One region of the Psychrilyobacter piezotolerans genome, then DNA from elsewhere that is predicted to be linked to it. Evidence: riboswitches for the same ligand, from Rfam matches in the RefSeq annotation. Region 1 holds a riboswitch; each other region holds the start of a gene.
The links. A riboswitch is a leader RNA that binds a small molecule or an ion and turns the genes downstream of it on or off. The one in region 1 is predicted to bind cyclic di-GMP.
Positions count from the first base shown of each region.

Region 2: linked by a shared signal. The riboswitch ahead of DYH56_RS12595 (hypothetical protein) and the one ahead of DYH56_RS15225 (tetratricopeptide repeat protein) in region 1 are both predicted to bind cyclic di-GMP.
Region 3: linked by a shared signal. The riboswitch ahead of DYH56_RS04695 (HD domain-containing phosphohydrolase) and the one ahead of DYH56_RS15225 (tetratricopeptide repeat protein) in region 1 are both predicted to bind cyclic di-GMP.

Region 1 is NZ_QUAJ01000051.1:2,213-6,631, reverse strand. Features, by position in the region: gene DYH56_RS15235 (hypothetical protein) at 1-334, shown strand, start outside; gene DYH56_RS15230 (D-alanine--D-alanine ligase) at 405-1,262, shown strand; cyclic di-GMP riboswitch class I at 1,416-1,502, shown strand; gene DYH56_RS15225 (tetratricopeptide repeat protein) at 1,522-1,893, shown strand; gene DYH56_RS15220 (GGDEF domain-containing protein) at 2,352-3,224, opposite strand; gene DYH56_RS15215 (phosphatidylserine decarboxylase) at 3,418-4,302, shown strand; gene DYH56_RS15210 (NusG domain II-containing protein) at 4,305-4,419, shown strand, end outside.
Region 2 is NZ_QUAJ01000026.1:14,752-19,170, forward strand. Features, by position in the region: gene DYH56_RS12580 (DUF4037 domain-containing protein) at 265-1,080, shown strand; gene DYH56_RS12585 (DNA-3-methyladenine glycosylase I) at 1,130-1,681, shown strand; cyclic di-GMP riboswitch class I at 1,942-2,017, shown strand; gene DYH56_RS12595 (hypothetical protein) at 2,430-3,215, shown strand; gene DYH56_RS12600 (hypothetical protein) at 3,230-3,952, shown strand; gene DYH56_RS12605 (hypothetical protein) at 4,099-4,419, shown strand, end outside.
Region 3 is NZ_QUAJ01000006.1:39,970-44,388, reverse strand. Features, by position in the region: gene DYH56_RS04700 (N-acetylneuraminate lyase) at 1-28, opposite strand, end outside; gene DYH56_RS04695 (HD domain-containing phosphohydrolase) at 443-2,620, opposite strand; cyclic di-GMP riboswitch class I at 2,715-2,799, opposite strand; gene DYH56_RS04690 (DMT family transporter) at 3,058-3,906, shown strand; gene DYH56_RS04685 (MurR/RpiR family transcriptional regulator) at 4,092-4,419, opposite strand, start outside.

The sequences.
Region 1 (4,419 bases):
GTATACAGACAAGAAATTTAACGATCTATTGGTAGGACAATATAGTCAATTGTCCCAAGATATTTGGGCTTTCCTTAAAACAAGAGAAAGTTTAATCAAAATGGAAACGGCTACGTATCTTAAAAAACCTGCAGTCACTGCATTACAAAAAGACCTTATAAATAATTTCCCATTGAAAAATCATGTGAAATTAAACAGGTTTAAACAGCTTATAGGTGCAATGGTAAGGGATATTTTATCTGATCATGGCTATGTTATTCAACAACATGAAATAACTGTTAATCCTTCTGATCTATTTGTAAAGGCAACCAGGTATAAAAAATCTGCAGGATAAAGAAAACCTTTAAAAAGTAAAAAAGATATCTGGAATAGAGGTCTAAAAATAATCATTATAGGAGGAAAAGATGAAAATTGCAGTTTTTATGGGGGGAACATCAACTGAGAGGGAAGTATCACTAAAAACAGGGAGTGCAGTATTAAACAGCTTAATAAGACAGGGATACGATGCATATGGAGTGGATTTAACAAGTGAAAACCTGGTCGCATCATTCATTGAAAATGAATATGATCTGGCATTTTTATCTCTACATGGGGGGTGTGGAGAGGACGGAAGGATTCAAGGCTTACTTGATCTTTTAGGAAAAAAATATACAGGGTCTAAAGCAGCTCCAAGTGCAGTTGCAATGGATAAAATTATAACTAAAAGGATAGCAGATAGTTTGGGAATAAGAATCCCCAAGACCTATCCAAACAAAGAGGAGATAGATAAGTTTCCGGTAGTGATAAAACCGTCAAAAGAAGGATCCAGTATGGGGCTTTATATTTGTAAAAATATGGAAGATGCAGAAGTTGCTTTGGAAAACCTATCAGATAGAAGTGTGATAATAGAAGAGTATATAAAGGGAATAGAACTGACTGCAGGAATTTTAAATGGAGAAACTCTTGGAGTGTTGAAGGTAATTCCCCATGGTGGAATATATGACTATGAGTCAAAATATGCAGGAGGAAAGACCGATTACGAGTACCCTGCAAAGGTATCGAAAGAAATCTATGAAAATGCCATGAGGAATGCTAAGCTTATTCACGATGAACTTAAATTAAGCGGTGCTTCTAGAAGTGACTTTATATTATCAGATGACAAAATCTATTTTTTAGAGGTTAATACCTGTCCTGGAATGACAGAGACAAGCCTTCTTCCTAAACTTGCAAGCCTTAAGAACTATACATTTGATGATGTGGTAAAAAAAATTATCTCATCGTAGAGATATCCATTGAACAGGCAACTCCTTTGGTATTTTATGCCGTTATCCTAATATAGGATTTGACTGTTTTTAAATTTTTTCTATAAAAAATGCACTATATGTTAATTTTTGTTATAATAACTAGAATAAAAATATATTAAAAAAATAAATAATTTTGAAAAAAGGCAAAGCAAAGGAAACTTTGTGACGCAAAACTATAGGGTCTGAGTCTTGCAATGGATATGACAGCCAGTTGTCAAAGTTTCTTTAGGGGGACAAGATGCTTAAAATTCTAATCAACAGACTTATTAAAAATAATTATTCAGGTGAAAAAGTAAAATCAAAAGAGGAAAAAGGGTTGCTGAAAAGTTATGATAAAGCTATTAAATCCAATCCAGATAATCCAAATAGTTATTTTAACAGAGGCAATTTAAAGTTTAAATTAGGAGATTACCTAGGTGCAATGAAAGATTATAATACAGCTATAAAGCTAAACCCTGAATATTTGCAGGCGTATCACAGCAGGGCAATAATAAAAGAGAGGTTAGATTATTACAATGGAGCTATCGCGGACTATAACTTTATTTTAAAAATAGATTCATTGGACCCGTTAGCACATAAAAACAAAAATATTATCCAGCAAAGGTTTTAGTATAATGTAAAAAATAGGAAGTAAAATTATCTATTACCGTATTTTAATATTTAATACAGGGGAGTGTAACAACTTTTGTGTTTTCATTCAAATCTTAATTACTAAACTAGTTAGGCTTTTAGAATAGATATTCTGAAAGCCTTTCTTCATATTTAATTGCAAAAATATTGTAATATCTTCAACGCCAGCACTGAAATTCTCTAGATAATAAAAAATAGAATAATCATTAAGATTACTCTACTCCACTAAAAACTATATCTGTTTTTTCCATTTTCTTTGGCTTTGTAGAGGGCCTTATCAGCTTTTGTTAAAAAACTATCTAAATCTTGATCCTTTATAAGTTTGGAGTGACTTATAGGATTCAACATCTTTAACCATCGTGTATAGAATTTTATCAGAAAATAATATCCATAAAAATGAAATAAGCATATAAAATATAACAATTTTTGATGATTCCTTTAAGGAGTAGCAGCTAGGGTTGTTCGATTCTTACCGTTAATTTTAGATTTATACATCGCTTGATCTGCTCTCCTGATAAACTCCTTATAATTTTCAGACCTTTGATAGGATGCTATACCTGAACTCAGACTTAGGTTGTAATTATGAAATAAAATATTTTTCTTAAAATTATCTTTAATCCGTTCGGTTATTTTTAAAGCTATTTCCGCAGTTGTATTTTGATATACTATCAAAAATTCATCTCCACCATACCGAAAGGCATAATCTGATTCTCTTATGGAACCATTTATTAATTTACCTATGTATCTTAAAATTTCATCTCCTTTTATATGACCCACTGTATCATTAATTTTCTTAAAATTGTCAATGTCAATAAAGGCTATGGATATTTCATGATTAACTTCAGTCGATTCATTTAATATAGACTCTAACTTTTCTTCTAAATAACGTCTGTTGTACAATTTTGTCAATGGATCTTTTATACTTTTTTGTGAAATATAGAAATTATCTTTCCTTTCATTTAAAACAGACAAAACAACTCCCATTGATATCAGCATTAGTCCAATGGGCATTAAAACTTTGTCTATATGAGATAGAAACCCTTCTATCTCATATATTTCATCCATTACATTTTGTAATGCACCTGTATAAAATATAATGGACCCACCTACATATAAACTACGTATAAAAATTTTTCTAAAGGCAATTTTTCCAAAACATATCCATATTAAAGGTTGGATACAGATTAAAAGTTCGCTTATGATATCCCAGGCTGTTGGATTTTCTACTTTTGGAAATGGCATATCTAAGGATATCAATGTTAAAGTTATGGCTATTACAATTAAATATGGCATAAGTACTTTATTTTTCAAAGGTCCTCCTCCTTACTTTAGCTTATTTTATTTCATACTATCCAATTACTAAAAAAAACGATAATTCCTTTAAAATTGTTGCAGAGAACCTTAAAAACTATCATAAGAAAAGCAGATTTTCTAAATACATATATTTTATGATATAATATATAGGATAACCATTAAAATATAAAAGTTGACAGGGAGATATAATATGAAATTAGATAAGATTGAATATATAGATAGAAAAACCAATATGATATTGGTAGAAAATGTTCCGGGAGAAAATTTTTTGAAATTTTTATACCATAATCCATTTGGAAAACTGCCCTTGGAGCTGCTGGTAAAGAGAAAATGCCTCTCCTCTTTTTACGGAAAATTAATGGACCAGAAAAAATCAATCAATAAGATAGAGGATTTTGTAAAAAACAACCATATAGATATGAATGAATCTCAAAAAAAAGTAGGAGATTTTACTTCATTTAATGATTTTTTCTATAGAAAACTAAAGCCCAATGCAAGAAAGATAGAGGACGGATTGGTGTCTCCTGCCGACGGAAAGGCGGTAGGGTTTGAAAAGATCAATGACTGGGATAAATTCTTCGTAAAAGGAAGTGAATTTTGTTTAGAAAAATATCTGAATAATAAAGAGCTGCTGGAAAAATACAAAGGCGGTAGTATGATCATTGTCAGGCTAGCTCCTGCGGATTATCACAGATACCACTTTCCGGCTGACGGTAAAATCGGCAGTAGAAATAAGATAGACGGATACTATTATTCTGTATCACCCTATGCAATAAAAGAAAATTTTGGAGTATTCTGTGAAAATAAGAGGGAATTAACTACACTGGAAACCAGTGAATACGGGGATGTTTTGATCTCAGAGATAGGAGCTACCATGGTAGGAGGGATCGAGCAGACTTATACTCCTGATACCCATGTTAAAAAGGGAGAGGAAAAGGGGTATTTCACCTTTGGAGGTTCCTCGGTACTCTTACTGTTTGAAAAGGGTAAGGTTATGATAGATGACGATATTTTAAAAAATACAAAAAATGGCTATGAAACCAAGGTATATATGGGTGAAAAAATAGGAGAATAGAGATGTATTTTAAAAGGGGAGACCTAATAATCTATGGGCTAATCATAGGGATTTTTTTGACTTTAGGCATTAATGTCTACAATATTAAGGAAACTAAGGCAGAGAGAGCTGAAATAT
Region 2 (4,419 bases), on a different contig from region 1:
GACTATGATGGTGTCGTTGGCCGAAAGGATAGAAAGGAGAAATGAAATAGCCGAATTTATAACAAGCGGGTCACTAACAACCATACTTTAATACTGCCTTATTAAAATAAGTTATACAAAATTCTTTTGTAATTAAATAACATAATAAAATCAGGACAAATTTCTTGAAAAAATAAGACATTTTTTATTATAATTGAATAAGGGCAGAACTAGTTTGTTATAATTAAAAATAAAAAAATATTCAAATAAAGGGGGACGAAAGGTATGAATAAATATGATGGCATATTATTGGAGTTAGTGGATGATTTTTCAAAATATGAATCGGTGGATGGGGTTCTTTTATCGGGTTCGAGAACTACTCCTGATTTTGATAAGGATTCGGATTATGATTTATATATATATTCTAAAGGTGAGATCCCATTGGATTTCAGGAAAAAAATAGCAGATAAGTATTTTAATTATGCTGAATTAGATAACACAACCTGGGAGAGAGAGGACCAGGGGTTCTTCAGGGGGAACGGTGTTCAGGTGGATATTGTATACAGGGATGTAGAATTTATAGAAAGGGTATTGGAGGAGATAGTTATAAAATGTACAGCCTCAACAGGATACAGCACTTGTTTTTGGGCCAACTTCATTAAATCAGATATCCTCTACGACAGGGACGGGAAATTAGAGAACCTGCAAAAAAAGTTTGATATTGAATATCCGGAAGAATTAAGAAAAAATATAGTTTCAAAAAACTTTCCCCTCTTAAATAAAATAATACCAGCCTATACCAACCAGATAGAAAAGGCCTTAAAAAGAAATGACATCCTAAGCGTCAACCATAGAATCAGTGCATTTTTTGAAAGTTATTTCGATATTATTTTTGCAATAAATATGAAACTTCACCCTGGAGAAAAAAAACTCCTAAAAATTACAAAAGAACAGCTGGATCACACCCCGGAAAATATGGAAACAGACATAAGGGAATTGTTTGAAAACCTGTATAAAAGGGAATTTGATATTGTAGACAAATTAAATGTGATTACCGGCAGATTGGAGAGTCTGTTAAAAGAATTAAATTTAATATTTTAATGTAAGATCCAAAAGGAAATGGATTAAGTTTGATCCACAGGGGGAGTGAATGAAAAGGTGTGATTGGTGTATAGGAAATGAACTCTATGAAAAATATCATGATGAGGAGTGGGGGAAGGTTGTCCATGATGACAGAACCTTGTTTGAATTTCTGATCTTAGAATCTGCCCAGGCAGGGCTCAACTGGCTGACTATATTGAAAAAAAGAGAAAACTATAGAAAAGCCTATGATAATTTTGATTATAATATGGTGGCTGAATACAATGAAGAAAAATTTGAAGAGCTGATGAATAATAAAGGAATAGTCAGAAACAGATTGAAGATAAGGGCTTCCATAAACAATGCCGGAAGATTTATGGAGGTTCAAAATGAATTTGGGAGCTTTTATAGATATCTATGGAATTTTACAGATGGTAAGCAGATAATAAACAGGGTAGAAAAATTGGAGGATCTTCCTGCAAAAACAGAACTTTCAGATGCCATAAGTAAAGACATGAAAAAAAGAGGATTTAAATTTATAGGAACTACAATCATCTATGCTTATTTACAGGCAGTAGGAGTAGTAGATGATCATTTGGAGGGGTGTGTGGCTAGGAAGTAAAGCAACGTGACGCTGCATCCAGAATTATTATCAAAAACAAAAAAGGATTATATGAGTAATTTTACTTATATAACCCTTTTTTTAATACCTTTACCCTTAGTCTCTTTTTCAATGGTAATTATTTCATCTACAATATTTGTCTATTTATTTGGGCTGAACATAAAAAAAATTGACAACAAAAATAAAATGCACTATATTGTAAAGAAATGACTAAAAATATTACAGTTTTAATTAAAATTCAATAATTTTTTAATTAAAATTTAAAATGTTGGCAAAATAGGAGAAATCCTGTGACGCAAAGCTATAGGGCCTTTAAAATGGCAGCCAGTTGCAGATCTTTCGGGATCTGTATTTTTTTTGTAGTTACTACTTTTGATTTTTGTCCGCTTGAGACACGAGTATCTAAATTACTTTTATTTGAAATAAAATAATTTAGAATGTGGCTAGAGACGGAAACAGGAGTAGTATGAAGAAAATTCTAAGGATTCCATCCTTAACTGGCTCTATTTACTTTTTATCTGAAAAAGAAATAGAGGAAAGAAAAGCAGACTTTTTCTAAATGATGTTATAGGGGTAAGTCAGAGGTAATTACCGTCTTTTTACAGCTTCAGTCCTCGTTACACTGCGGAACTTATTCTGTTGTACGACTGAGTAGAATTTTTACTGAGAAGTAGAGTAACATCTAGAAAAAGAATTTTTAAATAAAAAAAATGCTAGAAAGCAGAAATTTTTTATAGGGGATGGGGTTATGGAAGATATGAATGAAATAGTGAATCGGATACTAGATGAAGATAAGGAGATAAAAAATAGCTCGAGTGGTACCAACGGGACATTGACTATAGAAGAGTTTATGGAAGAAAATTATGAGGTAAAGAAAGAGTTAGAAGAAGGGGAGGAAGTTCGGTATATAGCCTATGAACCATCAGATGCTACTGGGATATTAAGGTTTATAGTACCTATCTATGTATGTTTTTTAACTGCTTGTACTTTTTTTATTATCACTTCATATACTGGGAATCGTTGGATATTTTTACCTACTTTTATTTTATTTCTGCTTACAATAATATTTATCATGAGTATGGTTGAGGATACTGTAATTTTTACAGATAAATCATTGATTATAAAAAGGAAAAAATATAGTAAAAAATTTATCTATAGTGAGATAAAAAGGATGAATGTCAATATTTCCCCGGGATGTTTTTCATACAGTATTTATAGTGATAAAGAAAAAATTGGGGTGATTACAACAAATTACAACAGATTTCAGTTACCTCAAATTTTATTAAAATTTAAAAGCGAATTAAAAATACAAGATGAAATAATGACATCTAAATTATTTAAAATAAAGATACTATTAATAGTTTTAATAATGGGATTAATAGGCACTTATCTTGAGCTTTCATCATATTTATTTTTTATGAATTTAATAATTTTATATTTTGATATTATTTTAGTTACTACATATTTTAAATTACTAAAAAAAGGAAGAATAAAAATAGTCTTGATAAAGAAAAAACTAAAAAAAGTAACTTAGAAAATCCAAAGAATTTGAACATATTAATAAATAAAATATTGGACGAAGACAGTACAATTAAAAACAGTTTGACTGGTACCAATGGAGAATTAACAATAGATGAATTCATGGAGAAATATCCGAAAATAAAGAAAAGGTTAGAGGTGGGGGAAAAGGTTCGATATATTGCTTATGAAAAGATAAAATCTAAAAAACGTGAATTCAACAAAATTTATTTTGGATCTTTTCCTTTGGCAGTAGTCTCACTGATTATTACAGTTTATTATAGTTGGCTTTTCTTTCCAATTTTTATGACATTTTTTATGACATTTTTATGTTCTCATGAATTTGCACAAGAATCAATAATTTTTACCAATAATTCACTACTTACATTAAAAAAAAATAATAAAATAAATAAAATATTATATAGTGAAATAAAAAAAGTGGTTTACAATAAAACTCCGAAAAATCCTGAATTTGGAAATTTGATTTTAAAAGGGAAGGAAAATAAATTAATATGTTCTGAAATCTATTTTTCTAAAATCAATCTTTCAAATATAATTTATAAAATAGGTATTTCTAAAATGGGAACCACAGAAAAAATTCTAACGTCTATTGCTTATATAGGACTTATAATATGGGTGTTTTTAGCCTTGATAGCTATTATAGACTTTTATGTTTTTATGCGATTACTATTTTGGATTCTGGGTATTCTTTCCATGTATAGATATATTACAATTAAGAAGGGTAGTAAATAATGGACGAACAATATTCTGCTTTTTATGTCGATACAGATAATTACGTTAGGTTTGATAGAGACAATCACAGTTTTATCGATCTATTTGTGATGATTGGTGTAAACTAGTGGCAAAAATATAATAAAAAAAATTATGGGGATGGGATTATGGAAGATATAAAAGACGTGAATGAAATAGTGAATAGGATACTAGATGAAGATAAGGAGATAAGAAATAGTGATACTGGTACCAATGGAGAGTTGACCATAGATCAGTTTATAGAGCAGTATCCTGAGATAAAGAAAGAGTTGTCGGAAGGGGAGGAGGTTAGGTATATAGCTTATGAAAAAAATAAATCAAGTAAAAATATTGATTACACTCTTAATTTTGTCTTTTTAACATTTACATCAATTTTTATTTTATTACTTTTAATTGAACTGCTTGCTTATATGAAATTTAATTTTCTGTATTTTTTTGTTAGCTACTTT
Region 3 (4,419 bases), on a different contig from region 1:
AATAGATACCACCTAATTTTGTTTTCATCTTTACCCCCTATATATATTAAAAAATTAATCCACAAGTTTCTCTTACGAACATCTATATTAAGTATCTTATAACATTTTTGATTGTTATCAAAAAATGGTTCCCTTCCCTTCTGATTTTCCACCTGTGCTTCTTAAAAATTGTACAGAGATGAGTTTCATTTATTCGTTGGTAATATTGAGGTTGAGAGGGAAAAAACTTAATCCATGAGAAGGACTAAAGGTCCACCAGAAAGACTTTTAGTCTATCTGGTGAACCTAGATCTTAGAAGATATAAAGTTATAGCAATTTATATTTTAAAATATTGAATAATTGAATTAATTATTAATCTAACTAAAACCAAAGGCTAATTAGAATACCCAGATAATATAAACCATCAGTTATTAATATAATCAAATTAAAGGTAAAATTTTTTTAATTTTCCTCGAAAATCCTTTCAAAATTTTTATGTTTTTTTATAAAAATTTTAACTATTTCAGGGTCAAAATGTCTGCCACTTTCAGATCTTATTATCTCTATAGATTTTTCATGGGTAAAGGCTTTTTTATAAACCCTTTCCTGACGCAATGCATCGTATACATCTGCCAAAGCCACTATCCTTGCTTCAATTGGGATCTCTTCTCCTTTTAAACCTTTTCCATATCCCAGACCATTCCATTTTTCATGATGATATCTGACTATATTTAAAGCTACCGGACTAATATCCAGATCTTTCATAAGATTATATCCTATTTCCACATGATTTTTCATTGTTTCAAATTCTTCCTCTGTCAATTTCCCGGGTTTTTTTAATATATTATCAGGTATCCCTATCTTTCCCACATCATGAAGGGAAGCATATAATCCTATTTCATTTACAAAATAATTCGGCATTTTAAGTTCTTCAGCCAATAATTCTGAATATTTGTTTAATCGTTTTATATGTGCACCTGTATCTTCATCGTTGAATGTATTGGCATTTTCCAGAGTTTCAACCAGACCAATAGTTAATTTTTTTAACTTCATAGAAGTGTTTTTAAATTTTCTTAAATGATTATAAACGAAACTTAGCAGGAGAATTGAAACTGCGGAGATAACTATAGATAATTTATAATCTTTTGCTATTTTTATTTTTTGGATAAAAAATTTATCTTTATCTTCTTTTATTCTATAAGAAAATTCATTGTTCAATGAATTTATTAAAAAATAAAGGGTTTTATCTTCTTTGGGTATTCCAAAACTTAACTCCAGCTTATCCTGGATAGTCCCTGCAACCTGCAGATCTCTTATACTATATAATTTTGAAAAATAATCAATTTGCTGCAATTCCCCTATTAAAATATCCGCTTTTTTAGAACTTACTGCTGTCAATACTTCTCTTATATTTTTAAACCTTATTAAATTATTCCCTAATCCTTTATACAAAAGATACCTTTCAATAAAAGAATTTCTTACTACAGCAATACGATATTTTTTTAGATTATCAAAATACGGGACGTAGCTTTCATCACTACTATTAAAAATCAATAATGGTATCTGGGTATAAGGTTCTGTTATGAGTATTTCTTCATTTTCAGATATTAATTCTTCCCCATTGACACTCAGTATAAATGGGTCTACATCAAAATCTATATTTTCTCTTTCAAACTCTATTTGTATTCCCAATATTTTATCAATTTCATAGAAGTAATTATTTAAAAATCCTTCTGGGACCTTATTTTCATTGATATAGAAAAGCTGTGGAAATTCTTCAAAGGAAGGAAGAAAAACCTTTATTTTTTTCCTGTTTTTAATATATTCTTGAATTTCATTGGATATCTCCAACTTATTTTTCGTATAACTCAGTGTTTCCTCATGAAAAAACTTCATTGTCAGATCTTTATTATCAAAAATTCTCTCTATAATATCTAACAAAGGCTGAAATTCTGCCTTTCCTCCAGTATAATAATCCGTTTTAATAACTTTTGAAAAATAATTTAATTTTACATTATTGTTTGGCGTTTTGACTAAATATTTTAAAGCCTCCTGATAATCTTCGATATAAACATCCGCCTCTTTAGACAATATAGCTTCTACAGCTTCTTTTTGATTTGGTTTAGAGATCAATGTAATTAGGTTCCCGTATTTCTTTATAATTTTATTTTTTATCTGGTCTCCCTCTTCATAGACAATTTTTTTTCCAAAATTATCTTCTTTAAAATCAATAGAAGGATAATCTTTTCTGGTAATCGCAACTCCATCTAATTCAACAGGTGTATCTATATACTCATATTCTTTATTATTTCTTTTATAGTCTTCTACACCCATTACTATATCAGGAATCCCCAAATCTACAGAACTCTCAAATATTTCAGTATCTTCATCGATTATGTTAAAACTAAGTCCTGTGTTTTCTTCCAATACTTTAATTATATTAGGAAAAACACCCTTTCTTTTTCCCTTTGAATAATAATTTAATATCCCTCTGTCCTTATCCAAATAAATCGTTATATTTTTATTTTTATTTGCTGTAATCCACTCTTTTTCATCTTTATTTAATGGAATATTTAAATTTTCTATCCCATAAATAGAAACACTCAATAAAATAAAAATTGAAAATAATAATTTATTCATAAACCACCCCTTTTTTTATTCATTATTAATATTTTAAAGCAAATAAAAAAGAGGCTACATTGTAATTATACAAATAGCATACCTCTAAAAAAGTTGCGGCAACTGGCTGTCATATCTTAAGAGACTTAGACCCTTTAGTTTTGCGTCACAAAATTTCCCCTGCTCTGCCTTTTTCAGAATTATTCCCTGGATTATATATATTTTTACTTTAAACAAAATATTATAACTTTATTATCATAATAACAGAATAGATTAAAAACTTCAAATAAGGATATTCTTTATAGACTATATCTGACACACCTACTTTATATTTACCGTAGATAACATTATCCTAAAAATTCTTCTCGATACTTTAAATCAGTAGGGGAAAAATATAGCTTAAAGTTTAAATTTGTGGTACAGTATGCCTAAATATATAGTTTGGGAGGAGCAGCATTATGAATATAGGATATCTTTTGATGATATCATCAATGATTATATGGGGAAGTATCGGGATATTTGTACGATATATTGATCAGCCGCCAGAGGTTATAGTCTTTTTCAGAGTATTTATAGCATTTATAGTACTTGGAATATTAAAATTTACAAAAAAGAAAGATAGCACAAGCAATAAATTGTCTTTGAAAGAATATTTAATCCTTTCTATGAGCGGATTATTTATTGCTCTCAATTGGTTTTTCTTTTTTCGGGCAATTAAAGTTACAACTATTGCTTCAGCAACAATGAGTTACTATGTAGCCCCTGTTATCGTAACTATACTTTCTGTTTTTCTGTTAAAGGAAAGTATCAATAAAAGAACTTTAATTGCTGTTGGACTAAGCTTTTCGGGGATAATTTTAATGACCCTGATGGGGTCTCAAAAAGGCAGTAATTTTAGCATGACAGGTGTGGGGTATGGGTTGATCGCGGCATTTTTTTACGCCTTAGTTACAATCAGTGTAAAAAAATTGAAAGATGTTCCATCCCATAAAATCAGTTTATTTCAAATGGGAATCTCCTCCTTGATCTTTTTTCCTGTGATCAAAAATATGAAGAGATTCAATACCCTGTCTTTAATCTTAATGATTATAGTGGGGGTCATCCACACATGTATAGCATTAAACCTCTATTTTGAAGGAATAAAAAGAATAAAAGTTCAGCATGTGGGAGTTTTATCCTATATAGATCCATTGGGAGCTGTTATATTAGGAGGAATATTTTTTAATGAAATGCCAGGAATCCCAACAATTATAGGAGGGGGGATGATTTTATCGGCCACCTATCTAATTTTAAAAAGAAAAGGGTAAAATTAAAAGGACTAAAATTATATTTCTAACCAGTAAAAAGAGAGCTGTAACAGCTCTCTTTTATTTTATAATTTTTTATTAAATTTGATATATCGATACATATATTGTAACAGGTTACAATATATGTAACTTTTTTTTAATTTTTAAAACTATTTACAAGGGTAGATATATGATATATAGTTAATTTATAAGCATTTTGATTCCAAAGTGGACATAAGAGCATCTATTGTCATAATTAAATTTGAAAAAAAACAATTAAAATCAGTATTTAAAGATTTAATATAAGCACTGTTTTCAATAGATAAATTCAGAAAAGAATTTTGTTGTATAGTATTTTCAATATTACATGTAAAAGAGATAACTTTTATATCATTTTTTATACATTTGTTTAATTGCTTTACAGAATACTTCGTTTCTCCAGATTCAGAAATAATAATAGCTAAAGGAGACTTTGTATGAGGTGTTTCTAAAAGTTCTAAATGTTCATTTACAAATGCAAGATATCCATGCTTT